2 regions of the Variovorax sp. GW821-FHT09D07 genome follow, and region 2 is predicted to be linked to the other one. Evidence: riboswitches for the same ligand, from Rfam matches in the RefSeq annotation. Region 2 holds a riboswitch; the other holds the start of a gene.
What was found. A riboswitch is a leader RNA that binds a small molecule or an ion and turns the genes downstream of it on or off. The one in region 2 is predicted to bind S-adenosylhomocysteine.
Positions count from the first base shown of each region.

Region 1 (15,634 bases), on a different contig from region 2:
CGTCACGCCCGGCCTCGTCGATTGCCACACGCACCTGGTCTACGGCGGCCAGCGCGCCAACGAGTTCGCGATGCGGCTCGCGGGCGCGACGTACGAAGAAGTGGCGAAGGCCGGTGGCGGCATCGTCTCGTCGGTGCGCGCCACGCGCGAGGCCGACGAGGACACGCTGTTCGCCCAGGCCGCCGCGCGCCTCGAGCAGCTGCTGGCCGACGGTGCCTGCGCCATCGAGATCAAGTCGGGCTACGGCCTGGCGCTCGAGCACGAGCGCAAGCAGCTGCGCGTGGCGCGGCGACTGGGCCAGGCCTACGGCGTCACCGTGCGCACCACCTTCCTCGGCGCGCACGCACTGCCGCCCGAGTACGCCGGCCGCAGCGGCGACTACATCGACCTTGTCTGCAAAGAGATGCTGCCTGCGCTCGCCGCCGAAGGGCTGGTCGATGCGGTCGACGTGTTCTGCGAGCGCATCGCCTTCTCGCTCGCGGAAACCGAGCAGGTCTTCCAAGCCGCCAAGGCGCTGGGCCTGCCCGTGAAGCTGCATGCCGAGCAGCTGTCGGACATGGGCGGCGCGGCGCTGGCCGCGCGCTACGGCGCGCTGTCGTGCGACCACATCGAGCACCTGTCGGCCGACGGCATCGCGGCCATGCGCCAGTCGGGCACCGTGGCCGTGCTGCTGCCCGGCGCCTACTACACGCTGCGCGACACGCACCTGCCGCCCATCGACGCGCTGCGCGCCGCGGGCGTGCCGATGGCCGTGTCGACCGACCACAACCCCGGCACCTCGCCGACGCTGAGCCTGCTGCTGATGGTCAACATGGCCTGCACGCTGTTCCGCCTCACCGTGCCCGAGGCGCTGGCCGGCGTCACCGTGCACGCCGCGCGCGCGCTGGGCCTGCAGGACACGCACGGCGCCATCGCGCCCGGCATGCCCGCCAACTTCGTGCTCTGGAACCTGCACGACGCCGCCGAGCTGGCCTACTGGTTCGGCCAGCAGCCGGTGCGCGCCGTGGTGCGCCAGGGACGCATCGCCATCGGAGCCACCGAATGACACACACGCTTTTCGCAGCCGATGCGCTGCTGCCCGCAGGCTGGACGAAGAACGTCCTGCTGACGTGGAACGACGCCGGCCAGCTCACGCAGGTGCAGGCCGGCGCGCAACCGCCCGCGGGTGCGCAGGTGGCGACCGGCCCGGTGATCCCGGGCATGCCCAACCTGCATTCGCACGCCTTCCAGCGCGCCTTCGCGGGGCTCACCGAGCACCGCGCCGAACAGCAGGACAGCTTCTGGAGCTGGCGCACGCTGATGTACCGCTTTGCCGCGCGCCTCGGTCCGCAGCACATGGAGGCCATCGCGACCTGGCTCTACGCCGAGATGCTCGAGGCGGGCTACACCAGCGTGTGCGAGTTCCAGTACGTGCACCACGACACCGACGGGCGTCCCTACGCCGACGACGCGGCGCTGAGCCGTGCGCTGCTGCGCGCCGCGCAGAACACGGGCATCGGCTTCACGCTGCTGCCCGTGCTCTACCAGACCAGCGGCTTCGGCGACCAGCCGCCCACCGACGGACAGCGCCGCTTCATCCGCTCGACCGAATCGATGCTGCGCCTGCTCGACGCGCTCAAGCCCGACTGCGACGCGCAGGGCGCGCGCCTGGGCCTGGCGCCGCATTCGCTGCGCGCCGTGCCGCCCGAGGCGCTGCGCGAGGCGCTCGCCGGCCTGGACGCCATCGACCGCACCGCGCCGGTCCACATCCACATCGCCGAGCAGACGAAGGAAGTGGACGACTGCGTGGAGTGGAGCGGCCTGCGCCCGGTCGAATGGCTGCTCGACCACGCGAGCGTCGATGCGCGCTGGTGCCTCGTGCACGCCACGCACATGAACGACGCCGAGTACGAATACGCGGCCCAGAGCGGCGCGGTCGCGGGCCTGTGCCCGACCACCGAGGCCAACCTGGGCGACGGCATCTTCGACTTCGCGCGCTGGCGCAACCACGGCGGCGCCTGGGGCGTGGGCTCCGACAGCCACGCCAGCGTCAACGCGGCCGAGGAACTGCTGATGCTCGAGTACAGCCAGCGCCTGGGCCGGCGCCAGCGCAACGTCGGCGCCAGCGCGGCGCAGCCGCACGTGGCCACCGCGCTCACGCTCGAAGCCGTGCAGGGCGGGGCGCAAGCTTCGGGCCGCGCGGTCGGCGGGCTGGCCGCGGGGCAGCAGGCCGACTTCGTCGTGCTCGATGCCCATCACCTCGCGCTGCAGGGCCTGTCGGCGCCCGACATGCTCTCGGCCCATGTGTTCGCGAGCCACCGCACCTCGGCCGTCGACGCGGTCTGGGTGGCGGGCCGCCCGCGCGTCACGGCCGGGCGCCACGCGCTGCATGGCGATGCCGCCGCCGCCTTCGTTGCCGCGCGCACCCAACTCCTCAAGGACTGAATTCCCATGGCCTTCACCACCACCGAACCGGCGTTCCGCTTCCGCCAGGGCACGCGCCCGCTGCTGATCTCGATGCCGCACGTCGGCACGCACGTGCCGCCCGCGCTGGCCGCGCGCTTCACCGACGAGGCGCGCCACGTGCCCGACACCGACTGGCACCTCGAGCAGCTCTACGACTTCGCCGACGCGCTCGGCGCCTCGGTGCTCGTGGCCACGCACTCGCGCTACGTGGTCGACCTGAACCGTCCGCCGGACGGCGCCAGCCTGTACCCGGGCCAGAGCGTCACCGGCCTGTGCCCGGTCGACACCTTCGACGACACGCCGGTCTATGCGAAGCCCGAAGACCACCCGTCCGACGAAGAAGTTGCCGAACGCCGCGAGGCCGTCTGGCGCCCGTACCACCAGCAGCTGCAGGCCGAGCTCGATCGCCTCACGGCCGCGCACGGCACCGTCGCGCTGTGGGACGCGCACTCGATCCGCTCCGTGCTGCCGCGCTTCTTCGAAGGCAAGCTGCCCGACCTGAACCTGGGCACCGCCGACGGCAAGAGCTGCGACCCCGCGCTGGCCGCCACGCTGCGCGGCATCGCCGAATCGGCGCCGGGCTACACCGGCGTGCTCAACGGCCGCTTCAAGGGCGGCCACATCACGCGCCAGTACGGCAACCCGGCCGGCGGCGTGCACGCGGTGCAGCTGGAGATGACCCAGTCGAGCTACATGCAGGAAGCGCTGCCCTTCGACTACCTGCCCGACGTGGCCGCGGGCGTGAAGCCGCACGTGCGCCGCATGCTGGAAGCCGTGCTGGCCTTCGTCGAAGGCGGCGCCCGGTGAGCGCCGCCATCCACGCGTTCGCGCGCCCCGAGGTGCCGCCGCTGCCGCCCTACAACGCGGGGCTGTCCTCGGACGCCGTGCGCGCGCGCTACGGCGTCAGCGAGATCGCGCGGCTGGCGAGCAACGAGAACCCGTACGGCTCCAGCCCCGCGGTGGCGCGGGCGCTGGTCGACCTGGCGGCGCGCGCGGGCACCTACCCCGACGCCAACTCCACGGCGCTGCGTGCCGCGATTGCGGAGCGCACCGGTGCGCAGCCCGGTGAGGTGGTGATCGGCAACGGCTCCGAGGACATCCTGCAGATGCTGTGCCAGGCGCTGCTGTCGCCGGGCGACCGCGTGCTTACGCAGCGCCCGGCCTTCGGCCTGCACGAGATCTACCCGCGCATGATGGGCGCGCAGGTCGAACTGCTGACGCTCACGCCGGAACTCGGCTTCGACCTGGAGGCCTGGTGCGCGGCGCTCGCGCGCGGGCCCAAGGTGGTGATGCTGGCCAACCCCTCGAACCCGGTCGGCTGCATATTCGATGCCGGCGACTTCGCGCGCCTGCTCGCGGCGGTGCCCGCGGGCACGCTGCTGGTGGTGGACGAGGCCTACTACGAATATGCGCGGCTGGCGCCCGGCTACCCCGACGTGCTCGCCCTGCTGCGCGCATGGCAGGCGGCCGGCGAAGGCCGCTCCCCCTGGATCGTGTTGCGCACCTTCTCCAAGGCCTGGGGCCTGGCCGGCCTGCGTGTGGGCTACGGCATTGCGTCCGACGCGGCGCTGGTGCAGCTGCTCGACCGCGTGCGCACGCCTTTCAACGTGAACCTGGCGGCGCAGGCCGCGGCGCTGGCGGCCTGGGGCGACGAGGCCTTCATGGCACAGGCGGTGGCGCGCACGGTGCAGCAGCGCGAGGCGCTGGCGGCGCAGCTTCGCGCCCTGGCCGGGTCGGTCTGGCCGAGCCTGCGCATCGCGCCTTCGGCGGCCAACTTCCTGTTCGTCGACCTCGGGCGGCCCAACGCGCCGGTCAACGAGGCCCTGCTGGCGCGCGGGATCATCGTCAAGCCCTGGAAGGAGCCGGGGTTCGAGACCTTCATCCGCGTGTCGGTGGGCACCGACGCGGACAACGCGCGCTTCGTGCAGGCGCTGGCGGAGATCGCGGGCGGGCAAGGCTGACGCCGGCAAGACCCGCCTGCGCGCCGGGCCAGACCGGGGTTTTTACAATCGCGGACATGACCAAGCCCCTCATCTATACCCGCGGCCAGGCGCTGCCGGGCATCCTCGCCAACCGCATTGCCATCCTCGACGGCGCGATGGGCACGATGATCCAGCGCTTCAAGCTCACCGAAGAGCAATACCGCGGCGAGCGCTTCAAGGACTTCGAGCGCGACGTGAAGGGCAACAACGAGCTGCTGTCGCTCACGCGCCCCGACGTCATCACCGACATCCACGAGGCCTACCTCGCGGCCGGCGCCGACCTCATCGAGACCAACACCTTCGGCGCCACCACCATCGCGCAGGAGGACTACAGGATGGCCCACCTGGCGCGCGAGATGAACCTCGAATCGGCCAAGCTGGCGCGCGCGGCCTGCGACAAGTACAGCACGCCCGACAAGCCGCGCTTCGTGGCCGGCGCCCTCGGCCCGACGCCCAAGACCGCGAGCATCAGCCCCGACGTGAACGACCCCGGCGCGCGCAATGTCGATTTCGAATCGCTGCGCGCGGCGTACTACGAGCAGACCGAAGCATTGGTCGAAGGCGGCGCCGACGTGATCCTGGTCGAGACCATCTTCGACACGCTCAACGCCAAGGCCGCGTTGTTCGCGGTGGACGAATATTTCGACAACAGCGGCCAGCGCCTGCCGCTGATCATCAGCGGCACGGTGACCGATGCGTCGGGGCGCATCCTCAGCGGCCAGACCGTGACCGCCTTCTGGCACAGCGTGCGCCATGCGCAGCCGCTGGCCATCGGCCTGAACTGCGCGCTGGGCGCGACGCTGATGCGCCCCTACATCCAGGAACTGGCGCGCGTGGCGGGCGACACCTACATCAGCTGCTACCCGAACGCCGGCCTGCCCAACCCGATGAGCGACACCGGCTTCGACGAGACGCCCGACGTCACCTCGCGCCTGCTGCACGAGTTCGCGGCCGAGGGGCTGGTGAACATCGTGGGCGGCTGCTGCGGCACCACGCCGGACCACATCGCGGCGATCGGTGCGGCGGTGGCGCCTGCGAAGGGGCGCCTGCTGAACAGCAACGGCTTCTACAAAGAAGCCGCCTGACGCCGGGCGCCGCGCGCGCCCTCGGCTGATTGACGGCTCCCCGCCCCACGCCTACGCTGGGGCGCACAGGAGCCTCCCATGAACGCCACATCCTTCTTGCGCCGCGCTGCCTTGGGCGCGCTCGTCCTGCTGCTGCCGCTTGCGGCGGCGGCGCAGCAGGCCTTCACGCGCGGCGCGGTCAACCTGCGCGCCGGGCCCTCGGGCGACTACCCGCTGGTGGCGCGGCTCGGGCCGGGGCAGCCGGTCGACGTGGTCGGCTGCACCAGCGGCTACGGCTGGTGCGACGTGGTGCTGCCCGACGGCGGGCGCGGCTGGGTCTGGGCCAGGAACCTCGACTACGCCTACCAGCAGCAGCGCGTGCCGCTGGCCACCTACGGCGCGGTCATCGGCGTGCCGATCGTGAGCTTCGTGATCGGCAGCTACTGGGCCGACTACTACCGCGACCGCCCCTGGTACGGCGACCGGCGCTGGTGGGGCCACCGGCCCCCGCCGCCGCCGATCGCGGGCTGGCGCCCGCCGCCGCCCGTGCACCCGGGCTGGCAGCCGCGGCCCTGGCCGGGGCCTGGCGTGCGTCCGCCCCACGGACCCGGGGTCCGTCCACCTCATGGACCTGGGGTCCGTCCACCGCACGGGCCGGGCATCCGGCCGCCCGTCGACCCGGGGTTCCGCCCGCCGCGCCCGCAGCCGGGCTTCCGGCCTGGGCCGCCGCCGGGCGTGTCGCATCCGCATCCGGGCGGGGGCCGGCCCGGTGGGGGCGGCGGGGGTGGAGGAGGGCGTCCGCACGGCGGGGGCGGTGGGCACGGCGGTGGAGGCGGGCACGGCCACGGCCACGGAAAGAATTGACCCGGCTCACACGGCCGGCGTCCCGATGCCGGCCGCCGCCTGCCGGTCGCGCGCGATCAGCGCCACGAAGCGCTGCGCGCCCAGGCCCAGCGGCCGTTCGCGCGACCACACCACGTCCACCCACAGGTCCAGCCCGTTGCTGAGGTTCTCGAACGGAATCTCGACCAGCGCGCCCGCCGCCACGTGCGGCCGCGCGAAGTTGCGCGGCAGCCAGCCCCAGCCCAGCCCGGCGGTGATCAGGCTCAGCGCGGCCAGCGCGTTGTCGGTGCGCCAGACATGCCGGGCGAACACGAAGCGCGGGTCGCTGGTGGCCAGGTCGCGCCCCGCGACCACGATCTGGCGCGTGTTCGTCAGGTGCTCCTCGCGCAGGCGCCCGCCGGCCGCCGCGCGCAGCACCGGGTGCTCGGGCGCCATCACGGCCACCATGGTGTCGCTGCCCACCTCCTGGAAGCCCTCGCGGCCGTCGAGGCTGGGGCGCTCGAACACCAGCGCCAGCTGCGCCCGGCCGCTGTGCAGCAGCGCCAGCGCGTCGGCCTGCGGCGCCGCCAGCACCTCGACCTGCAGCAGCGGGTAGTCGTCGGCCAGCGCGGCCAACGGCCCGCTCCAGGGCGCGGCCAGCAGCTCGGGCGCGATGGCCAGCGTGAGCCGGTCTTCCAGCCCCTGCGTGAGCGCCAGCGCCTGCACCTGCAACTGCCGCAGCTGGGCCGCGAGCAGCCGCGCCTGCGGTTCGAGCGAGCGCGCGGCGGACGTGGGCTGGGGCTCGCGGCCGCTGCGGTCGAACAGCGGCAGCGCCAGTTCGGCCTCGAGGTTGGCGATGGCCATGCTGACGGCCGACGGCACCTTGCGCAGCGCCCGCGCGGCGGCCGAGAAAGAGCCGTGGTCGAGCACGGCCAGGAAGACCTCGACGTTGTCGCTGGAGAAAGCCATGGCGCCCGATCTATCAATAAAACTGAAATAAGTTAACTTTTTATATCAACTAAAAGCAAATAAAGTCCCTCCATCGCAGTCAAACACACAGAGAAACAGTCATGCAGGGCCTTCAGCGTCGGATCGTTTACATCTCCCTCTACGAGGGCATCGCCATCGTGGCGGCCAGCGCCGGCCTGGCCCTGATGTCGGACGCGGGGCTCGGCCACTCGGGCCTGCTGGCCGTGGGGGCCTCGGTGATCGCGGTGATCTGGAACCTGACCTTCAACGCCCTGTTCGAGCGCTGGGAGTCGCGCCAGGCGGTGCGCGGGCGCAGCCTGAAGCGCCGCATCGCCCACGCCATCGGCTTCGAGGGCGGCCTGATCGCCTTCCTGGTGCCGATGCTGGCCTGGGGCCTGGGCGTGTCGCTCTGGCAGGCGCTGGTGATGGACCTGGGCCTGGTGGTGTTCTTCCTGGTCTACACCTTCGTCTTCAACTGGGCCTTCGACCGCGTGTTCGGCCTGCCGGCCTCGGCCATGGGCGAAGCGCAGCCTGCGTAAGCCTGCGCTTACTTAGCCGATTCACTTCGCCGGCTTGGACGCGGCGGCCGAGCGCATCGCCAGGGCCCCGCTCAGGCGCAGGCGCTCGTTCTCGTTGAAGAGCGTCTCGCGCAGCTGGGCCCGCTCGGCCTCGGGCGCGCTGGCGTAGCGGTCGAGCCGGGCGTTCCATTCCTGGGTTTCCTGGTCGAGCGTGGCCAGGCCGCGCGCCACTTCGTAGCCGTAAGCCTCGCTGCGCGCGGCAAAGCGCTCCTGGGGGCTGGCGCCACGCGCCTGCAGCGCCTCGGTCTGGCGCATCACGTCCAGATGGGCCACCGCCTCCTTGCGCACCTCGCGCTGCGCGGGCGACAGCCAGGCCTGCTCGCTTTGGGCCAGCGCCGCGGCGCGCTGCTCGGGCGTGAGGTCGGGGTTGGACAGCAACTCCATCTTCTCGGCCATGAACCGGTCCTGCCGGATCTGGTTGCCGAACAGGCCTTCGATTTCCTCGGGCGCGAAGAACTGCCGGCGCACCGCCTCGCGCGCCTCCAGGCTGCGCCGCAGAAAGGCCGGGTCGCCCGGCGCGGGTGGTTGCAAGGTGCGCAGGGCTTCCTGCATGTCGACGTAGCGCTCGAGCAGGCCCAGCGCGCGCACGCGCCAGTCTTCGCGCAGGCGCGGGGCGAGCAGGGCGGGCGCGCGGGCCATCAGCGTGGCCTTGCTGTCGGCCTGCGCTTCGGCAAGCACCTGGTCGAAGAGGGTGATGAGGTCGCTGGTGAGCAGGGCGTCGGGGGCCGATGCGGTGGACTGCGCCGGACGAGGCGCGGTGGGCACCGCGACCGCCGCCGTGGCGCGGGGCGCGGCGGCCTGCGGCGCATCGACCGCCCCGGGGCCGAGCGCCAGCCAGCCGGTCCCCGCCGCCACCAGCGCGACCGCGCCGATGGTCAAGGCCACACCGCGCATGCGCAGCGTCCTCAGAGCCCCGCGCTCTTAAGTCGCGCGGCCTGTTCCCTGAACAGCTCCGGCGGCTTCTTCTCGTAGTACGGGAACTGGCTGCCGTAGGTGTTGCCGAAGGCCTGGTTCACCTCGTCCAGGTGGTTCTGGCGGTAGTCGCCCAGGTGGGTGCCCAGGCGCGTGGTGCAGACCGCGAGCAGGCCGTCGTTGGGCTCGCCGAAGAAGAACAGGCTGCCCAGGGCCGACAGCGCCGTGTCGCTCGGGTCGAAGAGGTTGAAGCTGGTCGACACGCCCGACCACGAGTAGTAGCGCACGCCGTTGGCCACGGCCGCACCGCTCTTCACGTCGCACGACGAGCCCGGCGCGGGGCGCCCCTGCGGGAACTTGGCGTCGAAGGCCGCGCCGCCCGCCGTGGTCAGCGAGGCCAGCGCGTTCAACGGCACCTCGGGCAGCTGGCTCGGGTCCTTGCCCGAGAGAAAGCCGATCAGCCCCGTCAGCAGGCCGACGGCCTTCACTACCAGGGTCTGGCCGATGCCGCCTTCGGGCAACTTGGCCAGCAGGTCGGCCACCTTCGAGCCGCCGTTGGCACCGCCCACCGACGTGACCGAGGCCACCATGTCGGGCGCCACCGCCGCCACGTAGCGCACCGTGGGCGAGCCCTGCGAATGGCCGATGAGGTTGAACTTGAGCGTGGGGTTCTGCTCCAGCGCGCGGATGGTCTTGAGCTCCTGCAGCAGCTGCTCGCCGCGGATCTCGGAGGTGTTGGTGCCCGACACCTGCGCCACGTACACCTTGGCGCCCGCGGCGGCCAGCCTGCCGGGGATGTCGTAGAAGTAGTCGACCCCCAGCAGGTTGTCGAAGCCCAGCAGGCCGTGGACCAGCACGATCGGGTACTTCGTCTTCGCCGTGTCGGAGGTGACGCGGGCCTCGACGCGCGTGGCGCTGTCGCCGGCGGCGGCACGCGCTGGTGGCGCGTGAACCGCGAGGGCCGCGGCGGCCAGGAGGCTGCAGCTCAGGGCCACGGCGCGCATCGGGGTGGCTGCATGCTGCAACCGGACATTCCACTTCCTGGCCATCGGCGAACTCCCTTACGTTTGGTTAAAAACACGAACGTTCGTTCAGAAACGGTGGGCGCATTCTGTTGACACGTGCAGGAATGAAAACTGGGGTTTTCCCAGGGCGCAATCGAATCGACCTAAAATGCGCGACTTCCCAAGGAGCGTTGCAGCGGTTCGCCACAGAGGCGAATCGTCAGGCTTGGGGCGACAACGACGCTCGCCTGTCCGACTCTTCCGCAGGTGAGGCCATGTCCCAGATTCCCGCATCCGTTTCCGCTCCCGTCGCTCCCCCTCCCATGAAGCTGTCCGGCCTCGAGCCGGTCGCCATCGGCGAGGGCACGCTGTTCGTCAACATCGGCGAGCGCACCAACGTCACCGGCTCCAAGGCCTTCGCGCGCATGATCCTCAACGGCCAGTTCGAGGACGCCCTGGCCGTCGCGCGCCAGCAGGTGGAGAACGGCGCGCAGGTGATCGACATCAACATGGACGAGGCCATGCTCGACAGCAAGGCCGCCATGGTGCGTTTCCTGAACCTCATCGCCAGCGAGCCCGACATTGCGCGCGTGCCGGTGATGGTCGACAGCTCCAAGTGGGAGGTCATCGAGGCCGGCCTGCGCTGCATCCAGGGCAAGGGCATCGTCAACTCGATCTCCATGAAGGAGGGCGTGGACAAGTTCAAGCACGAGGCCAAGCTGGTCAAGCGCTACGGCGCCGCCGCCGTGGTCATGGCCTTCGACGAGAAGGGCCAGGCCGACACCTACGCACGCAAGATCGAGATCTGCGAGCGCGCCTACCGCGTGCTGGTCGACGAGGTGGGTTTTCCGCCCGAAGACATCATCTTCGACCCGAACATCTTCGCCATTGCCACCGGCATCGAGGAGCACGACAACTACGCGGTCGACTTCATCAACGCCGTGCGCTGGATCAAGCAGAACCTGCCCGGCGCCAAGGTGTCGGGCGGCGTGAGCAACGTGAGCTTCAGCTTCCGCGGCAACGACCCGGTGCGCGAGGCCATCCACACCGTGTTCCTGTACCACGCCATCCAGGCGGGCATGGACATGGGCATCGTCAACGCCGGCATGGTCGGCGTGTACGACGACCTCGAACCCACGCTGCGCGAGCGCGTGGAAGACGTGGTGCTCAACCGCCGCCCCGACGCCGGCGAGCGCCTGGTCGAAGTGGCCGAGACCGCCAAGAGCGGCGCCAAGGACGACAGCAAGAAGCTCGAATGGCGCGGCACGCCCGAGCACCCGGTGCACGTCAACCAGCGCCTGTCGCACGCGATGGTGCACGGCATCACCGACTTCATCGTGGAAGACACCGAAGAGGCCTACCAGCAGATCCTCGCCAAGGGCGGGCGTCCGCTGCACGTGATCGAAGGCCCGCTCATGGACGGCATGAACATCGTGGGCGACCTGTTCGGCCAGGGCAAGATGTTCCTGCCGCAGGTGGTGAAGTCGGCGCGCGTGATGAAGTCGGCCGTGGCCCACCTCATCCCGTACATCGAGGAAGAAAAGCGCCAGGACGAGGCCGCGGGCCGCGACGTGCGCACCAAGGGCAAGATCATCATCGCCACCGTGAAGGGCGACGTGCACGACATCGGCAAGAACATCGTCACCGTCGTGCTCCAGTGCAACAACTTCGAAGTGGTGAACATGGGCGTGATGGTCCCGTGCCACGAAATTCTGGCGAAGGCGAAGGTCGAGGGCGCGGACATCGTGGGCCTGTCGGGCCTCATCACGCCCAGCCTCGAAGAGATGCAGTACGTGGCCGGCGAGATGCAGAAGGACGACCACTTCCGCATCAAGAAGATCCCGCTGCTCATCGGCGGCGCCACCACCAGCCGCGTGCACACGGCCGTGAAGATCGCGCCGCACTACGAAGGCCCCGTGGTCTACGTGCCCGACGCCTCGCGCAGCGTGAGCGTGGCGCAGAGCCTGCTCTCGGACCAGGCCACCGCGTACATCGACGAGATCAACGCCGACTACGAGAAGGTGCGCACGCAGCACGCCAACAAGAAGCAGGTGCCGATGTGGCCCCTGGCCAAGGCGCGCGCCAACAAGACACCGGTGGACTTCGCGAACTTCGTGCCCACGGTGCCCAAGTTCATCGGCCGGCGCGTGTTCAAGAACTTCGACCTCACCGAGCTGGCCAAGTACATCGACTGGGGCCCGTTCTTCCAGACCTGGGACCTGGCCGGCCCGTTCCCCGCCATCCTGAAGGACGAGATCGTCGGCACCGAGGCCGTGCGCGTGTACGCCGACGGCCAGCGCATGCTCAAGCGCCTCATCGAAGGGCGCTGGCTCAGCGCCAGCGGCGTGGTCGGCTTCTGGCCCGCCAACACCGTGAACGACGACGACATCGAGCTGTACACCGACGAGACGCGCAGCGAAGTCGCACTCACCTGGTACGGCATGCGCCAGCAGACCGAGAAGCAGATGATCGACGGCGTGATGCGCCCCAGCCGCTGCCTGGCCGACTTCGTCGCCCCGAAAGACAGCGGCGTGAAGGACTACGTCGGCGTGTTCGCCGTCACGGCCGGCCTGGGCGTCGAGAAGAAAGAGAAGTTCTTCATCGACGACCTCGACGACTACTCGGCCATCATGCTCAAGGCCCTGGCCGACCGGCTGGCCGAGGCTTTTGCCGAAGCCATGCACCACCGCGTGCGCACCGACCTGTGGGGCTACGCGCCCCACGAGGGCCTGAGCAACGACGACATGATTGCCGAGAAGTACCGCGGCATCCGCCCCGCGCCCGGCTACCCGGCCTGCCCCGACCACAGCGTGAAGGGCCCGATGTTCGACCTTCTGAACTGCGCGGACATTGGCATGACCCTGACGGAGAGCCTCGCTATGATGCCCGCCGCCAGCGTGAGCGGCTTCTACCTCGGGCACCCCGATGCGACGTACTTCAACGTCGGCAAGATCGGGCACGACCAGTTGCAGGACCAGGCCGCGCGGCGCCGCACGAGCGAATCGGAGCTCGAGCGCCTGCTGGCGCCGAACCTTTGAACCTGCCGGCCGGTCGGCGCGACCGGAGTGACCGGCCACGGGAGTTGATATTCAGAAGCTGATCTTTGCCGCCGCGCACTACGCCCAGTTCGCGATCTTCGTGATTGCCTGCTGGGGTGCCGGCCGCGCGGTGCTCGCGCGCCTGCGCCCGCCCTCGCGCCGCGACGCCTGGCTCGAGGCGGCCATGTCGGCCGCGCTCGGCGTCGGCCTTTACATCTGTGCCTTCCAGGCGCTGGCCATCTTCGGGCTCTTCCGCCGCGAGGCCACGCTCGGCCTGATCGGCGCAGGCGTCGCGGCCGCCGCGTGGCAGTGGCGCGGCTGGCGCGCCGAGGTGCGTGCGCTGCGCGCGGCCGCGCCCGCCACGCCGCCGTGGACCCGCTTCGAACGCATCGCCGCCATCGCGCTGGCGCTGGTCGCGCTGCCCGCGCTGGTGGCGCCGCTCGCGCCGCCGGCCGCCTTCGACGAGCTGATGTACCACCTGCCGTATGCACGCCTCGTGGCGCAGCAGGGCACGCTGGGCATCCACGACTGGCTGCGCTACCCCTGGTTCCCGTACAACTACAACCTGCTGTACGCCGCCGCGCTGCAGGTGGGCGACGACGTGCTGCCGCACTTCCTCAACGCCCTGGCGGGCGCGCTGTCGGTGCTGATGATCTTCCGCCTGGGCATCCTGCATGCCAACCGGCTCACCGCCTGCATCGGCGCGGCCATCTGGCTGGGCATGGGCGACTACGCCAACGCGCTGATCGACATGGGCGTCGCGCTGTTCGTGCTGTCGGCCTTCGTGGCGCTGTGGTGGTGGCGCGAGTCCGAACCGCTGCGCGACGGCACGCGCTGGCTCTGCCTGGCGGCGTTCTGCCTCGGCGTGGCGGCGGGCTCCAAGTACCAGGCGCTGATCTTCCTGCCGCTGGTGGCACTGTTCGTGGTGCGCCACGAGCGCCGCCTGCTGCAGGCCTGGGCGCCGGCGCTGCTGTGCTTCCTGATTCCGTGCATCTACTGGTACGCGCGCAACGCCATCATGACGGGCGACCCCTTCAACCCGATCGGCGCGCGCGTGTTCGGCTTCACCGAATGGGTGCCGGCCGACTACGTGCAACAGGTGGCCGACGTGCGCGACCACGCCGAGATGCCCAACGCGCTGATCTGGTCGGTGTTCCTCGCGCCCTTCAGCGTGTGGTGGAAGCGCTCCGCCGCCGTGCGCGCGGCGGGCTGGTTCTGCCTGTACTCGGTGGCCGTGTGGGTCGTGACCTCGCGCTACCCGCGCTATCTCATGGCCTCGTTCCCGCTGCTCGCGATGACGGCCGCCGTGGGCTGGCAGGTGCTGTTCGGCTGGATCGCGGCGGGCGTGCGCCGCCTGCGCGCAGCGCCCGCTGCAGTCGCTGCCGACGGCCCGCGCAGCGGCGCCGGCGTCGGCGACTGGGTCGTGGTGCTGCTGCTGGCTGTGCTGGCCGCCGTGTCGGTGGGCCAGACGGCCACCAAGGTGTCGATGATCTCGCTCACGCCCGAGGCGCGCGAGGCCTTCCTGCGCAAGCACGTGCCCGGCTACGGCGTGATGGACTACGTGCGCCGCAACGTGACCGGCCGCGTCTACCAGATCGCGCTGAACGAGGCGATCTACTACGGCCCCAACCCGATCTGGGGCGACACGCTGGGGCGCTGGCGCTACCGCGACTACCTGCTGATGTCGCCCGGCGACACGGCGCGCAAGCTGGCGGCCGAGGGCTTCACCACCGTCGTCATGTCGCCCGAGATGGTGAAAGTGCTCAGCGTGCGGCCCGGCTTCGACCAGTACTATGGCCTGCTGCACGACCAAGACGGCAGCCGCGCCTACCGACTCCTTCCGACGACCGCCCCATGACGACCGACCACCGACCCGCCCCCGTGTCCGCCATGCCGCGCATTGCCGCCGTCATTCCCTGCTTCAACGAGGCCCTGGCCATCACCCAGGTGATCGAGGGCTTTCGCGCGGCCTTGCCCGGTGCCGAGATCCACGTCTTCGACAACAACTCCACCGACGACACGGCCGCCGTGGCCCGCGCGGCCGGCGCGATCGTCACGCACGTGGCCGCGCGCGGCAAGGGCAACGTGGTGCGGCGCATGTTCGCCGACGTCGAGGCCGACATCTACGTGATGGTCGACGGCGACGCCACCTACGACACCACCGCCGCGCCGCGCCTCATCGCGCGGCTGGTCGAGGGCAACCTGGACATGGTGGTCGGCAGCCGCGTGGACGACGGCCAGGACGCGCTCACCTACCGTGCCGGCCACCGCTTCGGCAACTGGTTGCTCACGGGCACCGTGGCGCAGCTCTTCGGCGGCGGCCTCACCGACATGCTCTCGGGCTACCGCGTGTTCTCGCGCCGCTATGCCAAGTCGTTCCCGGCCCTGTCGCAGGGCTTCGAGATCGAGACCGAGCTGACCGTGCACGCGCTCGAGCTGCGCATGCCCTACGCCGAGGAAGCCACCGCCTACAGCACGCGCCCCGAAGGCTCGCACAGCAAGCTGTCGACCTACCGCGACGGCTGGCGCATCCTGAAGACCATCGGCAAGCTGTTCGTGAGCGAGCGGCCGCTGCAGTTCTTCTCGATCGTCGCGGCCGTGCTCGCGATCGCAGCGCTCGCGCTGGCCGTGCCGCTGTTCATGACCTACGCCCACACCGGCCTGGTGCCGCGGCTGCCCACGGCGGTGCTCGCCACCGGCGCGATGCTGGCGGCGCTGCTGTCCTTCGTCTGCGGCGTGGTGATGCACACCGTCACGCTCGGCCGGCAGGAGGCCAAGCGGCTGCGCTACCTGGCGCAGCCCTGTGTGCGCGAGAGCTTG
Region 1 is NZ_JBWKOY010000007.1:32,707-48,340, forward strand. It holds gene hutI (imidazolonepropionase) at 1-1,045, shown strand, start outside; gene AC07OX_RS23000 (formimidoylglutamate deiminase) at 1,042-2,424, shown strand; gene hutG (N-formylglutamate deformylase) at 2,431-3,252, shown strand; gene AC07OX_RS23010 (histidinol-phosphate transaminase) at 3,249-4,406, shown strand; gene AC07OX_RS23015 (homocysteine S-methyltransferase family protein) at 4,463-5,512, shown strand; gene AC07OX_RS23020 (SH3 domain-containing protein) at 5,591-6,355, shown strand; gene AC07OX_RS23025 (LysR family transcriptional regulator) at 6,362-7,282, opposite strand; gene AC07OX_RS23030 (PACE efflux transporter) at 7,384-7,821, shown strand; gene AC07OX_RS23035 (lipase secretion chaperone) at 7,843-8,754, opposite strand; gene AC07OX_RS23040 (esterase/lipase family protein) at 8,766-9,821, opposite strand; S-adenosyl-L-homocysteine riboswitch at 9,954-10,029, shown strand; gene metH (methionine synthase) at 10,052-12,814, shown strand; gene AC07OX_RS23050 (ArnT family glycosyltransferase) at 12,915-14,672, shown strand; gene AC07OX_RS23055 (glycosyltransferase family 2 protein) at 14,669-15,634, shown strand, end outside.
Region 1: it holds a riboswitch for S-adenosylhomocysteine, as region 2 does, so the genes downstream of both, metH (methionine synthase) here and ahcY (adenosylhomocysteinase) in region 2, are expected to answer to the same signal.

Region 2 (15,634 bases):
TGCGCGCGTCGTCGACGAAGCGGAAGTAGGCCTCGGGGCTGAAGAAATACTGCGTGATAGCCGAGTCGGCCCCCGCCTTCATCTTGGTGGCGAAGGCTTGCAGGTCGGCTTCGGGCGAGCGCGCCTGCGGATGCACTTCGGGGTAGCAGGCCACCTCGATGTGGAAGTCGCGGCCGGTCTCCTCGCGGATGAAGGCGACGAGGTCGCTCGCGTACTGGAACTCGCCACCGATGCCGTAGCCGCTGGGCAGGTCGCCGCGCAGCGCCACCAGGCGCTTCACGCCCATGGCCTTCAGCTCGGCCAGCTGCTCGCGCACGGTGGCGCGCGTGGCGCCGATGCACGAGAAGTGGCTGGCGGCGTCCACGCCTTCGGCCAGGATCTCCTGCACCGCACCGAAGGTGCCCTGGTGCGTGGAGCCGCCCGCGCCGTAGGTGACGGAGCAGAACTGCGGCTTGCGCGCATACAGCTGCTGGCGCACGGCGCGCAGCTTGACCGCGCCTTCGGGCGTCTTGGTCGGGAAGAATTCAAAACTCAGCGGAAGGCGCACCTGCGTCTCCTTAGGAACCGTCGCCCGCCTTGGCAGCAGCACGAACGGCGTGAATGAAAAACTCGCGGTTGCCGTCGCCCCCGGCGATCGGGCTGTCGAACCAGCGCAGCACCTTCAGCTCGAGCGCCGCGCAGGCGTCGTGCAGGCGCTTCTCGACCACAGCGTACATCGCCTCGTCGCGCACGATGCCGCCCTTGCCGACCTGGCCGGGCTGCAGCTCGAACTGCGGCTTGACCAGCATCAGCAACTGGCCGTCGTCGGCCAGGAACTGCACCACGGCCGGCAGCACCAGCGTGAGCGAGATGAACGACAGGTCGCCGACGATGAGATCGAAGCGCGGCTCGGCCGGGGCGTCGACGACTTCGAGCGCCTCGCCAGCTTCTGCGTCTTCTTCATCGTCCACCTGCAGGTCAGCCGGCGACAGCGCCCGCGCATTGACGCCTTCGATGGCGACCACGCGTTCGTCCTCGCGCATGCGCGCATGCAACTGCCCGTGGCCGACGTCGACGCCCACCACCTTGGCAGCGCCATGCTGCAACAGGCAGTCGGTGAAGCCGCCGGTCGACTGGCCGACGTCCAGGCAGAGCTTGCCGGTCGGGTCCACGCCGCTGGTCTTCAGCGCGCCTTCGAGCTTGAGGCCGCCGCGCGACACGTAGCGCGCCTCGGCGGCGTCGGCGAGCTCGAGCTCGGCCGACTCGGGCACTTCGTCCTTGTTCTTGGCGACGTTGCGCCACGCGTCGCCCGTGCCCGCGTCACGCCAGCGCATGCCGCCGGCGATGAGCCGGACCGCTTGCGAACGTGACGCGGCCAGGCCGCGCTCCACCAACAGTTGATCGGCGCGCACGCGGATCAGTAGCGGTAGGTGTCCGGCTTGTAAGGGCCGTTCTTGTCCACGCCGATGTAGGCGGCCTGGGAGTCGGTCAGCTCGGTGAGCATGGCGCCGACCTTCTTCAGGTGCAGGCGCGCGACCTTCTCGTCCAGGTGCTTGGGCAGCACGTAGACCTTGCCGGCCTGGTAGGCGTCGGGCTTGGTGAACAGCTCGATCTGGGCGATGGTCTGGTTGGCGAACGACGACGACATCACGAAGCTCGGGTGGCCCGTGCCGCAGCCCAGGTTCACGAGGCGGCCCTTGGCCAGCAGGATGATCTTCTTGCCGTTCGGGAAGGTGATGTGGTCCACCTGCGGCTTGATCTCTTCCCACTCGTACTTCTCGATCGACGCGACGTCGATCTCGTTGTCGAAGTGGCCGATGTTGCAGACGATGGCCTGGTCCTTCATGGCGGCCATGTGCTCGTGGCGGATCACGTCGCGGTTGCCGGTGGTGGTCACGAAGATGTCGGCCTTGTCGGCGGCGTACTCCATGGTCACGACCTTGTAGCCTTCCATCGCGGCTTGCAGGGCGTTGATCGGGTCGATTTCGGTGACCCACACCTGGGCGCTCAGGGCGCGCAGGGCCTGGGCCGAGCCCTTGCCCACGTCGCCGTAGCCGGCCACGCAAGCCACCTTGCCGGCGATCATCACGTCGGTCGCGCGCTTGATGCCGTCCACCAGCGATTCGCGGCAGCCGTACAGGTTGTCGAACTTGCTCTTGGTGACCGAGTCGTTCACGTTGATGGCGCGGAACAGCAGCGTGCCCTTGGCGCTCATCTCGTTCAGGCGGTGCACGCCGGTGGTGGTCTCTTCGGTCACGCCGATGATTTCAGCGGACTTGCGGGTGTACCAGGTGTCGTCCACGGCCAGCTTGGCCTTGATGGCGGCGTACAGAATGCGTTCTTCTTCGCTGGTCGGGTTGGCGAGCACGCCCAGGTCTTTTTCAGCGCGCTGGCCCAGGTGCATGAGCAGCGTGGCGTCGCCGCCGTCGTCCAGGATCATGTTCGGGCCTTCGCCCTTCGAGCCCTTGGGACCGAAGTCGAAGATGGCGTGGGTGTAGTCCCAGTAGTCCTTCAGCGACTCGCCCTTGATGGCGAACACCGGCGTGCCGGCGGCGGCGATGGCGGCGGCGGCGTGGTCCTGCGTCGAGAAGATGTTGCACGAGGCCCAGCGCACTTCGGCGCCCAGGGCTTGCAGCGTCTCGATGAGCACGGCCGTCTGGATGGTCATGTGCAGCGAGCCCGTGATGCGCGCGCCCTTCAGGGCCTGGCCCTTCGAGAACTCTTCACGGATGGCCATCAGGCCGGGCATCTCGGTTTCGGCGATCTTGATTTCCTTGCGGCCCCAGGCGGCAAGGGACAGGTCGGCAATCGCCTGGTCGGCGGTCGAGACGGGGGTGGGCTTGAGTACAGCGCTCATGTGAACTCCAAAACTGGTTTGAAAGATGCCACTGCGTACGGGGAAGAAAGACTCACCGCGAGAACAGCGGGTGAGCGTGGTTGCGATGTGGTCCGAGCCTCACGCCTGACGGCGCTGCAACGCTCCTCGGAGCGCCGGATTGTAGTCGCGGCCGCCCGGCCCGCCAATCGACCGGGGCATCCCACATCACGGAAAGCGCGGGCGACCGCCAGGCCGGGCCGGGCGGCGCAGGCCACCCCGGGAAACTCCGCAGGCAAATCCGCGCTTGGAGCGCCCTGAGCCGCGCCGGCCCGGCGTATCGTGGCGGCGGGCCCCGGCCGCCCGGCCGCTGCCTGCATCCACCCGTTCGATTGTTTTCATCACCCGACACAGGAGATTCCGCACCATGGCCACTGCCAAGAAAGCCGCCGCGAAAAAAACCACCGCCAGCAGCGCCGGCGCGAAGCAGGCGGCGCCGTCCGCCGCGGACATGCTCGATCCGATGAAGAACCTCAAGGGCATGGCCGAGCGCCTGCAGAACCTGAACCTCACCGGCGGCGCCGGCAAGCTGCTCGACAGCGGCCGCAAGGACCTGCAGGCGCTGATGCAGGCCAACGAGAAGTCCTACCAGGGCCTGCAGACCGTGGTGCAGCGACAGACCGAGATGATCAAGACGGCCATCGCCGAATGGCAGACCGCCGCCAAGGCGATGCCGGGCAAGGACCCGAAGGAAAACCTCGCCAAGCTCGACGAGCTGGGCCGCCAGTCGTTCCAGCGCGCCGTCGACGACATCAAGGAGCTGGCCACCCTGGCCGCCAAGTCGCAGGCCGATGCCTTCGACGTGGTGCGCCAGCGCATCCAGGCCAACGTGGACGAGGTCACGAAGCTGCTGCAGCGCAAGTAACAAGAAGCAAAGAAAGGCCCGCATGACCGCCGTCGCGCCCCGCACCGAACGGCGCACCCGCGCCAACGGCATCGAACTGGCCTGGGACAGCTTCGGCGACCCCGAGGCGCCGCCGCTGTTGCTGGTCATGGGCCTCGGCGCCCAGATGGTCGCCTGGGACGACGCGTTCTGCGCCGCCCTGGCGCAGGCCGGCGGCCACCACGTGATCCGCTTCGACAACCGCGACATCGGCCACTCCACCCACCTGCCGCACGCTGGCGTGCCCGACATCCAGGCGCTGATGCTGCAGGCCATGGCCGGGCGCCCGCTGCAGGTGCCCTACACGCTGCGCGACATGGCCGACGACTGCGCCGGCCTGCTCGACGCGCTGGGCATCGCGCGCGCCCACGTCGTGGGGGCGTCGATGGGCGGCGCCATCGGGCAGGAGATGGCCATCCATCACCCGGGGCGGATGCGCTCGCTCACCAGCATCATGTCGAGCACCGGCGACCCGGCCCTGCCGCCGCCCACGCCCGAGGCGCTGGCGGTGCTGTTCGCGCCCGCGCCGACCCGCTTCGAGGCCTACCTGCCGCACCACGCCAAGCTGTGGCGCGTGCTGCGCGGCCCCGACGCCTTTCCGCTCGACGAGGCGCGCGACGCCGAGCGCGCGCAACTGGCCTTCCTGCGCGGCCTCAACCCGGGCGGCGTGGCGCGACAGCTGGCGGCCGTGTTCGCATCGGGCAACCGCAAGCCGGCGCTGCGCGCGGTGCAGGTGCCCACGCTGGTGATCCACGGCGACGTCGATCCGCTGGTGCCCGTGGCCTGCGGCATCGACGTGGCCGAGGCCATTCCCGGCGCGACGCTGCTGCGCATCCCGCGCATGGGCCATGCGCTGCCGATCGCGATGTGGCCGCAGATCATCGAGGCCATCGCCGCGCACACCGCACGGGCGGCGCGGCGCGACGATCACTGAAGAAAAAGAGACAACGACAAGAAACCCAGACGGAGGTGTTTTTCATGAGCCAGTTTCCGTCCCTCGATCCCATGGCCCTGTGGCGCGAGCTCACGGCCCAGTGGGAAAAAAGCACCAACGAATTCGCCAACGAAGCCATGGCCTCGGACCCGTTCCGCCAGGGCATGCACGGCGGCATGAACGCCTCGCTCACTGCGCAGAAGGCGGTGGGCGACCTGATGGCGCGCTACCTCACGCTGCTGAACCTGCCCACGCGCGCCGACCTGCAGGCGCTGGGCGAGCAGCTGCACCGCATCGACGACCACCTGGCGGGCATCCGCCGCGCGCTGGAAGGCGGGGCCGGCCCTGCCGCGCGGACCGCTGATACGGCCACTGCGCCGCCCCGGCCGCGTCGGACCAAGCAACCGCCCGCAGCGGCGGCGGCGCCTGCACCGGCCGCCAAGACCGCCGCCCCCAAGAAACGCCCCGCCGGAAAGCGCCGCCCATGAGCGCGCCGCCCGACACCTTCCAGCTGCCCGACATCCGCGGCGAGATCGAGCGCACGATCCAGCGCAACATCAAGGGGCTGGACTTCCTGACCTCGACCGCGCCGGCCGTCGGCCTCACGCCCAAGGACGAGATCCACCGGCGCGGCACGCTGAGCCTGTACCACTACCGCCCGATGGTCGACGAGATCTACCGCGTGCCGGTGCTGATGGTGATGGCCACCACCAACCGCGCCTACATCTTCGACCTCGCGCCGGGCCAGAGCATGGTCGAGTATTTGCTGCTCAAGGGCTACGACGTCTACGTGATGGACTGGAACGCACCGCGCCCCGACGAGAAGCGCCTGCGCATCGAGGACTACGTGCTCGACTTCATTCCCGATTCGATCCGCCGCGTGCAGGAAGACTCGGGCGAGGAAGACGTGACCATCGCCGGCTACTGCATGGGCGGCGTGCTCTCCACGCTGTACGCGGCGCTGCACCCCGGCGGGCCGATGAAGAACCTCGCGCTCTTCACCACGCCGATCGACTTCAGCCGCATGAAGCTCTTTCATGCGTGGTCCGACCGGCGCTACTTCGACGTCGACCGCCTCATCGACACCGTGGGCAACGTGCCGCCCGAGATGCTGTTCGCCTCCTTCGACATGCTGCGCCCCGCCGGGCGCGGCGCCGGGCTGGTGCAGCTGTGGGACAACATGGCCAACGACGAGTTCGTCAAGTCGTACCGCATGTTCGACCGCTGGGGCGCCGAGATGCTGCCGCTGGCCGGCGAGTACTTCCGCCAGACCGTGAAGGAGCTCATGTGGGACAACAAGCTGCACAAGGGCGAGCTGGTGCTCGGCGGGCGCCCCGTGCTGCTGAAGAACATCACCGTGCCGGTGCTGCACGCGCTGGCGCAGCACGACCACATCGTGCCCTACGAGGCGGGGCAGCCGCTGATCGCCGGCATCGGCTCCACCGACAAGGAGGAGGTGGTGCTCAAGGGCGGCCACGTGAGCCTGGCGGCCGGCACCAACGCCGTGCGGCGGCTGTGGCCCAAGCTCGACGAGTGGCTGGGCGTGCGCTCCACCTGACGAACACAACCATCCCCCTACGCTCATGACCGCATCTTCTTCCCGCACCTACCCGCGCACCGTCGCCCACGCGGACGGCGACATCGCCCTGCGCCTCATGACCGGCGCCGACGCCCCCGCCGTGCTGGCCTTCGCGCAGGCGCTGCCGGCGCACGACCTGCTCTTTCTGCCGCGCGACATCACCGAGCCCAAGGTGATGGCCGCCTGGGTCCGCGCCATCGAGCGCGGCGACATCGACAGCGTGCTCGCCGTGCGCGACGGCGCCGTGCTGGGCTGCGCCGCCGTCATCCGCGACCCGCACTCGTGGTCGGGCCACGTGGCCGAGCTGCGCGTGCTGGTGTCGCCCACGCTGCGCGGCGGCGGCCTGGGCCAGCAGCTGGCGCAGGAGGGCTGCGCACTGGCCTTCGCGCATGGGCAGGAAAAGATCGTCGCCCAGATGACCGTCGACCAGCGCGGCGCCATCGCCGTCTTCCAGTCCCTGGGCTTCCGGCCCGAGGCTCTGCTGACGCGCCACGTGAAGGACCGCGAGGGCAAGGCGCACGACCTCGTGGTGCTGAGCCAGGACGCGGCGCAGGTCGAGGCGCAGATGCGGGCGTACGGGGTGACGGAGGCGTTTTAGGCCTACAGCCCGGGGTTGGCGGGGCGGCCTCCTAAAATCGGGGGATTCCCCTGCAGATTGCCCACCTTGTCTTTTCTCGCCGAAACCCGCCGCCGTCGCACCTTCGCGATCATTTCCCACCCTGACGCCGGCAAGACCACGCTGACCGAAAAACTGCTGCTGTTCTCGGGCGCGATCCAGATCGCCGGCTCGGTGAAGGCGCGCAAGGCCTCGCGCCACGCCACCTCCGACTGGATGGAAATCGAGAAGCAGCGCGGCATCTCGGTGGCCTCGTCGGTGATGCAGATGGTGTACCGCGAGCACGTGATCAACCTGCTCGACACGCCCGGCCACAAGGACTTCTCGGAAGACACCTACCGCGTGCTCACCGCCGTCGACTCGGCGCTGATGGTGATCGACGCGGCCAACGGCGTGGAAGCGCAGACGCGCCGGCTGATCGAGGTCTGCCGCCAGCGCGACACCCCCATCATCACCTTCGTCAACAAGATGGACCGCGAAGTGCGCGAGCCGCTGGACATCCTGGACGAGGTGGAGCGCGAACTCGGCATGCCCTGCGTGCCCATGACCTGGCCCGTGGGCCAGGGCAAGAGCTTCCGCGGGATCATGAACCTGCGCACGCAGGCGATGACGGTGTTCGAGTCGGGCAGCGAGCGGCTGCCGCACGACTTCGAGACCATTCCGCTGAGCGAGCGCGACACGCTCGTCAAGCGCTTCGGCGCTGACTTCGAGCACGCCATGGAAAGCATGGAACTGGCCACCGGCGCCTCCCCCACCTGGGACCGCGAGGCCTTCCTGGCCGGCAAGCAGACGCCCGTGTTCTTCGGCTCCGGCGTGAACAACTTCGGCGTGATGGAAGTGCTCGACGCGCTGGTCGACCTGGCGCCCTCGCCGCAGTCGCGCACCAGCACCACGCTGGTCAACCGCCAGCCGGTGGTGAAAGAGATCCAGCCCGAGGACAAGGACTTCGCGGGCGTGGTCTTCAAGGTGCAGGCCAACATGGACGCCAACCACCGCGACCGCATCGCCTTCGTGCGCATGGCCTCGGGCAAGTACACGCCGGGCATGAAGCTGAAGGTGCAGCGCACCGCGAAGGAGCTGCGCCCCACCAGCGTCGTGACCTTCATGAGCCAGCGCCGCGAGGCGGTGGAAGAGGCCTACGCCGGCGACATCGTGGGCTTCACCACGCACGGCGGCGTGCAGCTGGGCGACACCATCACCGACGGCGCGAACCTGCAGTTCACCGGGCTGCCCTTCTTCGCGCCCGAGCTGTTCATGACCGTCATCCTGAAGAACCCGCTGCGCACCAAGCAGCTGCAGCAGGGCCTGGCCCAGCTCGGCGAAGAAGGCGCGATCCAGGTCTTCCGCCCCGAAGTCGGCGGCCCGATGCTGCTGGGCGCCGTCGGCCAGCTGCAGTTCGAAGTGGTGCAGCACCGCCTGAAGGCCGAGTACGACGCCGACGTGCGGCTCGAAGGCTGCCAGTACACGGGCGCGCGCTGGATCACGGCCGACACCCCGGCCGAGCTGCGCGAGTTCGTCCACGCCTACCCGGTGCGCATGGCGAAAGATGCGGCCGACACGCTGGCTTTCCTGTGCACCTCGCCGTACGACGTGCGGCTGGCGCAGGAGCGTTTTCCGAAGATCCACTTCCATCCGCTGCGCGAGCACGCGGGCTTGGCGCTGCAGAGCGCCGGCTGATCAGCTGCCCGACGAGGTGTAGTGGCGCAGCCCGAGGCGCCACGCACCGAACGCCGCCGCGAGGAACACGAAACCCGCGAGCGGCGACACCCACCCCACCCAGGCCGGTGCGCCCAGCGGGTCGGGCTTGCCCAGGATCGCCAGCACCGGGTAGTACGCCACGCAGGCCAGCGGCACGATGAAGGTCAGCACGCGGCGGAACCACTGCGCATAGAGCGCCAGCGGGTACTGCGCCGCCTGCACGCCGCCGTAGGTGAGCACGTTGGCGATTTCCAGGCTCTCGACGGTCCAGAACGACAGCGTGCCCTGCAGCACGAGGATGCCGAGGAACAGCGCGATGCCACCGGCCAGGGCGAACAGCGCGACGGCCACGGCGCTGGGCGTCCATGCGATGTCGGCCTGCACGGTCGCGAAGGCCAGCACGAGCAGGCCCTGCAGCAGACGGCCCAGCCGGCTGATGCGCACGTCGTGGCCCATGAGCTGCAGCGCGAGCGGACGTGGGCGCAGCAGCAGCCGGTCGAAGGTGCCGGTGCGCAGGAACTCGGTGCCCAGCACGTCGAAGCCGCGGCCCAGTGCGTCGGCGAGGGCGAACATGCAGTTCACCAGCCCGTAGAACAGCGCGACCTCGCCGATGCCCCAGCCCTGCACCTCGCCGAAGCGATGGAACAGCGCCCAGACGGCGACGACCTCGATGCCTGTTCCGAGGAACTGGCCGAGGGTCAACAGCAAGGCGGACGCGGGGTACCTGGCCTGGCCGCTGATGGAGGCGGCCATGAGGCGGAAGAAGAGAGGGAGGGCGCCCATCTTCAATGGCCCCCGCCGCTGTTCAGGGCGCGTGCACAGGCCACCGGGTACTTCCCTCCGCGAATGTCCCCCGGGCTTCGCCCTCCTCCTTGATTTCGCTGCGGGAAGCACCCGGTGTCCTGCGCACACCGAGCGCGGTCGTGGTGCGGGTCGGTCCACCGCTGTGCGGATTGCGTCATGCCGCTCATTGCTCGTAGCAGATGTCGAGCCTGATCAATGCGCCGCGGGCATCGATGCGGTCGGCTCGGAAGTAGAAGCGGTCGCGGTAGCTGTCGAGGTGAAGGGGTCCGGTGACCGGGTCGCCCCAGCTCGTCACCGAGAAGCCCTGCCCGCGCAGCCATCGCAGCAGGGCGTCCAGGCGCTGCGGGTCGGCGTCGACGTGGATGTCGGCGTCTGCGGGCGGCGGGCCTTGTGGGTCCTGCTGCCAGCGCGCGAAGCTGCCGAACAGCGTGAAGACGTGTCCTGCGGCGCGCATCGCATCGAGCAGCGCGGCGGTGGCCGGCAGGTCGATGCGCTCGCGCTGCTTGCGAAAGACCAGCGCGTGTTCGTGGCGCCGGTCGGTGCGGGCATCGGTGTCGCTGTCTTCCGCGTCGTGCGGATAGACCAGCACGCGCTCCTCCTCCATCGTGAAGAGCGAACCCAGGATGCGGGCGAGATCGAAGGCCAGCGGCAGCACGCGATCGCCGATCCGGAGGTTCTCCACCATCGCGATGCAGGCACCGCCCTCGCGCAATCCGGCGCGGACGCGGTGGAAGACATTGCGCAGGCCATCGAGGTGCTGCGCGTAGCTGGGGCTGTCGTAAAGCTGGGAGGTTGCCTGCGCACCGGTCCAGCGACAACCGAAGTAGGGCACGTTCGTCAGGCACAGGTCGAAGGGCGGGAGCGCGGCGTCTTCGAGCGCATCGCACGAGGCATGCAGGAGCGTCGTGCCGTGGGCGAAGCCGTGGCGCGCCAGCCGCTCGCGGATGAGGTCGATGCGGCCGGCATCGACTTCGCAGCCCAAAGCCCGTCGGCCCTCAAGGCGCGCCGCGAGCAGCGTCGTGCCGAAGCCGGCGAACGGATCGAACACCGTGTCGCCCGGTTGTGAGAACCGGCGCACGAAGGGCAGCATCTGCTCGAGCCATCCGCAATCGCGCCCGCCCATCGGGTCCCGCGCGCGCAGGCCGTCCGGCAGGCGGTAGCGCGGCGATTCATGGTCGAGCATCAGCCAGCTGTGACTGCTCATGGACAGGCCTTCGCGGTGCGCGTGTCGAGCAGCACGTCGTGCCCCGGCTCCCAGCCGGCGCACAGCTGTCCGTCGGCAAAGTAGACGAGCTTGTAGACATCGCCGGTCGCATGGCGCGCGTGCATGGCGCCGTAGTCGGCGCTTTCGAAGACGACCGTCAGGCCGCTGTCGGTGCGCAGGCGCAGGTTCCAGAAGTAGTAGCCCTCGGTGAGGCTTTCGAGGGTCCACCCGCGCGAGATGTCGGGGTCGTCGAGGCAGGCCGTCAGCAGCGCGTCCATCGAGACCCGCTGCGTGCGCAGATAGCGCGCGGTGGCGTTGTCGCGATAGCCCTCGTCGAGCCGCGAGAACTCCCGGAAGACGACGGTCCCGGCGCCGCATTGCCGTGCCCACGCGAGGTACGCGGCCACGTCGGTCGGCTGCGCGACGCCGCCGCGCTGGAGGATGCACACGAGCCGCAGCGCCACCGCATCGGCGAGCTGGCGCGCGGTGCGTTCGAACACGGCGGCATCGCCGATGGCCACCTCGGGCCGGAACCGCATGATGGCCTGGTTGACCGCGCCGTCGTGGTGGTGGCGGGACAGCTCCAGCCAGCTCATTTCGAAGCGTTGCAGCGCGCGCCGCAGCGCCTCGCCCTGCGGGCCGGCAAAGCCTGCGCCGTTGGTATAGAGCACACGGTCCTCGACCACCGGGCCTTCGCTTTCGCCCGCGGCCAGCGTGTGCAGCAGCCGAAGCATCCAGTCGGCGTCGTCGCTCGTTTCCAGGCCCGAGAGCGACCACGACAGCGGCACGCCGCGCAAGGCGCGCAGCGCGCGGGACAGGCCGTCGAAGTAGTCGGGCGCCGGACGCAGCCGGGACGCCGAGGTTCCACCCTCGGTCTTGCGCAGGTTTTCCGAGCAGAAGCCGCAACGTGCCGAACAAGGCTTCACGGAGGCGTATGGCGTGAACGTGAGGGGCTGCGCAAGGCGCCGCGCGACGCCGCCGATCGTGTGCGTGTGCCAGCGCGCGGCCTCGTTCGAAGGCGGCGTGCGAAGGGTCACCCCGCGCACGGAGCGGCGAAGGCGTTCGAAGAGCGGGGAACTCGCGCTGCGCGGCAGATCGGCCACGGCGATCTGGTCGATCGCGCAGGTCACGGTCCGCACGGCGAGGGGCGTCGGCGCATCGGCTTCAACGGGAATGACGGGGCGCATGGCAGGGGCGGGGTTGTCGCACCCGCCACCATACGACAGCGCTGCCTCCGAGGGCGGGAGTGGCTCCCTGCGCGCGCCCGTCACCCTAGCCACCCTGCACCTGCAGACTGCGCATCGTGCGCCCCATCGCCATCCGCCCGAACGCGACCAGCGCGACGATCCAGAAGCACTGCAGCCCCAGCGCGCCCAGCGCATGCCAGCCGCTCAGGTGCCCGAAGTACAGCCGCGCCGGAATGTCGAACAGCCCCGCCAGCGGCTGCACCAGCAGCGCGGTCTGCCAGGCGTCGGGCAGCAGCGCCAGCGGCAGCAGGTTGCCCGAGAACACGATGACCACGGGCGTCGCCACCGCCTGGATGCCGCGCTCGTTGAGCGCCGCCGTGGTCGCCACGTTGAGCAGCATCACCATCGCGGTCGAAAGCAAGAGGCCCAGCCCCACCGACAGCAGGAACGCCGCGCCGGCCACCGCGTTGGCGGGCAATTGCCAGGCCCAGTCGCCCAGCCCGACCAGCGGCAATGCGACCGCCGCGAAGGCCGCCATCAGTGCCACGCGCGGCAGCAGGCGCGCCGCGATCCAGCCGGCCGTGCGCGCGAACCACAGCGCGTAAGCGTCCACCGGGCGCAGCCGGTCGTAGGCGACGGCACCGGTGCGCGCGGCCTGCGCCACTTCGGGGTCGCCGAGCCAGGGCATCAGCACCAGCAGGCCCTGCGCGAGCCAGGTATAGGTGATGGCCTGGGCCAGCGTCATCGACGAGGCCGCGCCCGCGATGGCGCTGCCGCTGTAGAACGCGGCGAACACCATCACCTTGATGCCGCCCCACCAGCACTGCGTGGCAAAGCCCGCGAGCGCCGCGGTGCGGTACTGCAGCATCTGCAGGAAGCGCGAGACGAACGCCGCGACATACGGCCGGGCGAGATCGCGCGGGCCCATCGCCGGCCTCACGCCTCGGCCGCTCCGTGCATGGCGTAGAAGCGCGCGATCACGGCTTCGATCGCGAGGCCTTCGAGGCGGATGTCTTCCACGGCGTGCGCGCCGGCGATGCGCGCGATGAGCGCGGGCGCGGGGGTCTGCTTGGGGTCGAAGTCGAGCACCAGCGTCTGGCCGTCGCGCGAATGCACGGTGGCGCCGTCGACCTGCGCGGGCAGCGTGGCATCTTGTGCAAAGTCGACCACCAGCCGGCGCTCGGCCATCACCTGCGCGCGCAGCGCCTCGACGGGGCTGTCGGCCAGCACGCGGCCGTGGCCGATCACGATCACGCGCTGGGCCAGGGCCTCGATGTCGTGCATGTCGTGCGTGGTCAGCAGCACGGTGGTGCCGCGCTCGCGGTTGGCGCGGCGCACGAAGTCGCGCACGGCGAGCTTGGAGGGCGCATCGAGGCCGATGGTCGGCTCGTCGAGGAACAGGATGTCGGGCTCGTGCAGCAGCGCCGCCGCGATCTCGGCGCGCATGCGCTGGCCCAGCGAGAGCTGTCGCACCGGTTGGTCGAGCACGCGCTCCAGGTGCAGCAGCGCGACCAGCTCGTCGCGCGTGCGGCGGTAGCGCTGCGGATCGACGCGGTAGATGTCGCGCAGCAGGTCGAAGCCGTCGCCCACGGGCAGGTCCCACCACAGCTGCGTGCGCTGGCCGAAGACCACGCCGATGCGCGCCACGTGCCGCTCGCGGTCGGCAAAGGGGTCGCGGCCGTCGACTTCCACGCGCCCGCCGTCGGGCCGCAGGATGCCCGAGAGGATCTTGATGGTGGTCGACTTGCCCGCGCCGTTCGGCCCGATGAAGCCCAGCAGCTCGCCGCGCTCCAGCGCGAACGACACGCCCGACAGCGCCTCCACCGTGCGGTGGCGGCGCTGCAGCAGGCCGCGCAGCGCCCCGCGCAGACCGGGGTCGCGCTCGGACACACGGTAGGTCTTGCGCAGGTTGTCGACGAGGATGTGAGGCATGGTGAGAAGCGCCGCGCCGGCCCGAAAGCGCGGCGGGGGCGGGATGCTACACGAAAGCGCCGGTACGATCACGGGCCTCTTCGAGAATCCTGCCTCATGTCTTCGCCTCCCCTGCCCGCCTCGCCCCACCACCTGTTGCCGCTCACGCGCTGGCCCGCCGACGCACGCGCGGCGCTGGTCGGCGTGTTCACCGACATCGACGACACGCTCACCACCGATGGCGCGATCACGCCCGACGCGCTGAAGGCGCTGGCCGACCTGAAGGCCGCGGGCCTGGCGGTGGTCGCGATCACCGGCCGGCCCGTGGGCTGGAGCCTGCCTTTCGTGAACAGCTGGCCGGTCGATGCGATCGTGGCCGAGAACGGCGCGGTGGCGCTGCGCCCGGCAGCCGATGGCGGCGTCGAGAAGCGCTACCAGCAGGACGCCGCCACGCGCGCCGCCAACTTCGCGCGCATGCAGGCCGTGCTGGCGCGCATCGAGCACGAGATTCCGGGCGCCGGCCGCGCCACCGACTCGCCGGGGCGCGAGACCGACATCGCCATCGACCACAGCGAGTTCGTGACGCTGAGCGACGACACCATCGCGCGCGTCGTCGCGCTGATGCGCGGCGAAGGCATGCACGCCACCGTGAGCAGCATCCACATCAACGGCTGGTACGGCGACAACGACAAGCTCGAGGGCGCACGCTGGATCGTGCGCGAACTGTGGGGCCGCACGCTCGACGACGAGATGGACCGCTGGGCCTACGTGGGTGACTCCACCAACGACCAGCTGATGTTCCGCAGCTTCGCGCACAGCATCGGCGTGGCGAACGTGGCGCGCTTCGTGCCGCAGCTGGAGCACCTGCCGCGCTATGTGACGCAGGGTGAACGCGGCGCGGGGTTTGCGCAGGCCGCGCAGGCGGTGCTGTCGGCGCGCTGAGCCGCGCACGAAAAAAAGGCCCGCGCAGGGCGGGCCGAATGGACCGGTTGAACGACCCTTGGAGAAACTTGCAGGGGTGAGGGTCGCGCGATGCGCGACCCTTCAGGACATCAGAACGTGTGGCGGATGCCGAACTCGTAGCCCATCGAGCTCTTGGCCTGCAGCGCGGTGCGGTTGAACGTGGTGGCGTACGACGGGCCTGCACCCACCGTGAGCCCCGCGCCGTTCTTGTTGCTGACGCGCGCGACCGTGCCGTACAGCGCGGTGCGCTTGGACAGGTTGTGCACGTAGCCCAGCGCGAGCTTGCTGGCCTTCGGATCGGCGTTGTTCACGCCGAACACGGGCACGCGGTTGAAGTCGTACTTGACCTGCGAATACGACGCGCGGATCACGCCCGGGCCGATCGGCACGGTCACGCCCAGCAGGTAGCCGGTGAGGTCCACGTCCTGGCCGGGCGTGAAGATGTTCAGCGCGTTGCGCTCGTCCTTCGAACGCGAGATCTCGCCGAACAGCTTGGCCACGCCGAAGTCGTAGGTCGCGCCGAGGTTGAAGGTCTTGACCTTGCCTGGGCGTGCCACGGCGGCGGCGCCGCTGCCGGTCGTGAAGCTGGTGTCGTTCTGCGCGTAGCTGGCGGCGATGTCGAACGGGCCCGTCGTGTAGCCCAGGCGACCGCCGATGTGGCGGCCGGTGTTGGTGCTGGCGGCGGTGTCGGGCGACAGCCGCGTCTGCTCGGCCAGGCCGTACGCCACGTTGCCGTAGAAGCCGCCCAGGCGCGGCAGGAAGTACTGCACCATGTTGCTCGCGCGCTTGTAGGTGCCGTTGCTGCCGTAGCCGCTGCCCGGCACGCTGGCTTCGTTGGCGTCGATGATCAGCGAGCCGCCGATGCCGGTGTCGCCGAACGGGTCGAACTGTTCTTCATTCATCACCGTCGCGGTCTTGTCGCGGCCCAGGCGCAGTTCGCCGAAGCTGCCTGCCAGGCTCACGGTCGAGCGGCGGGTGAAGTTCGACACGCCGGTGGCGCC
Region 2 is NZ_JBWKOY010000006.1:58,909-74,542, reverse strand. It holds gene metF (methylenetetrahydrofolate reductase [NAD(P)H]) at 1-547, opposite strand, end outside; gene AC07OX_RS21580 (TlyA family RNA methyltransferase) at 558-1,391, opposite strand; gene ahcY (adenosylhomocysteinase) at 1,397-2,836, opposite strand; S-adenosyl-L-homocysteine riboswitch at 2,902-2,970, opposite strand; gene phaP (TIGR01841 family phasin) at 3,222-3,719, shown strand; gene AC07OX_RS21565 (alpha/beta fold hydrolase) at 3,742-4,671, shown strand; gene AC07OX_RS21560 (hypothetical protein) at 4,716-5,159, shown strand; gene AC07OX_RS21555 (alpha/beta fold hydrolase) at 5,156-6,229, shown strand; gene AC07OX_RS21550 (GNAT family N-acetyltransferase) at 6,255-6,848, shown strand; gene AC07OX_RS21545 (peptide chain release factor 3) at 6,915-8,543, shown strand; gene AC07OX_RS21540 (ABC transporter permease) at 8,544-9,347, opposite strand; gene AC07OX_RS21535 (DNA methyltransferase) at 9,532-10,572, opposite strand; gene AC07OX_RS21530 (hypothetical protein) at 10,569-11,759, opposite strand; gene AC07OX_RS21525 (ABC transporter permease) at 11,845-12,687, opposite strand; gene AC07OX_RS21520 (ABC transporter ATP-binding protein) at 12,696-13,691, opposite strand; gene AC07OX_RS21515 (HAD-IIB family hydrolase) at 13,788-14,612, shown strand; gene AC07OX_RS21510 (porin) at 14,723-15,634, opposite strand, start outside.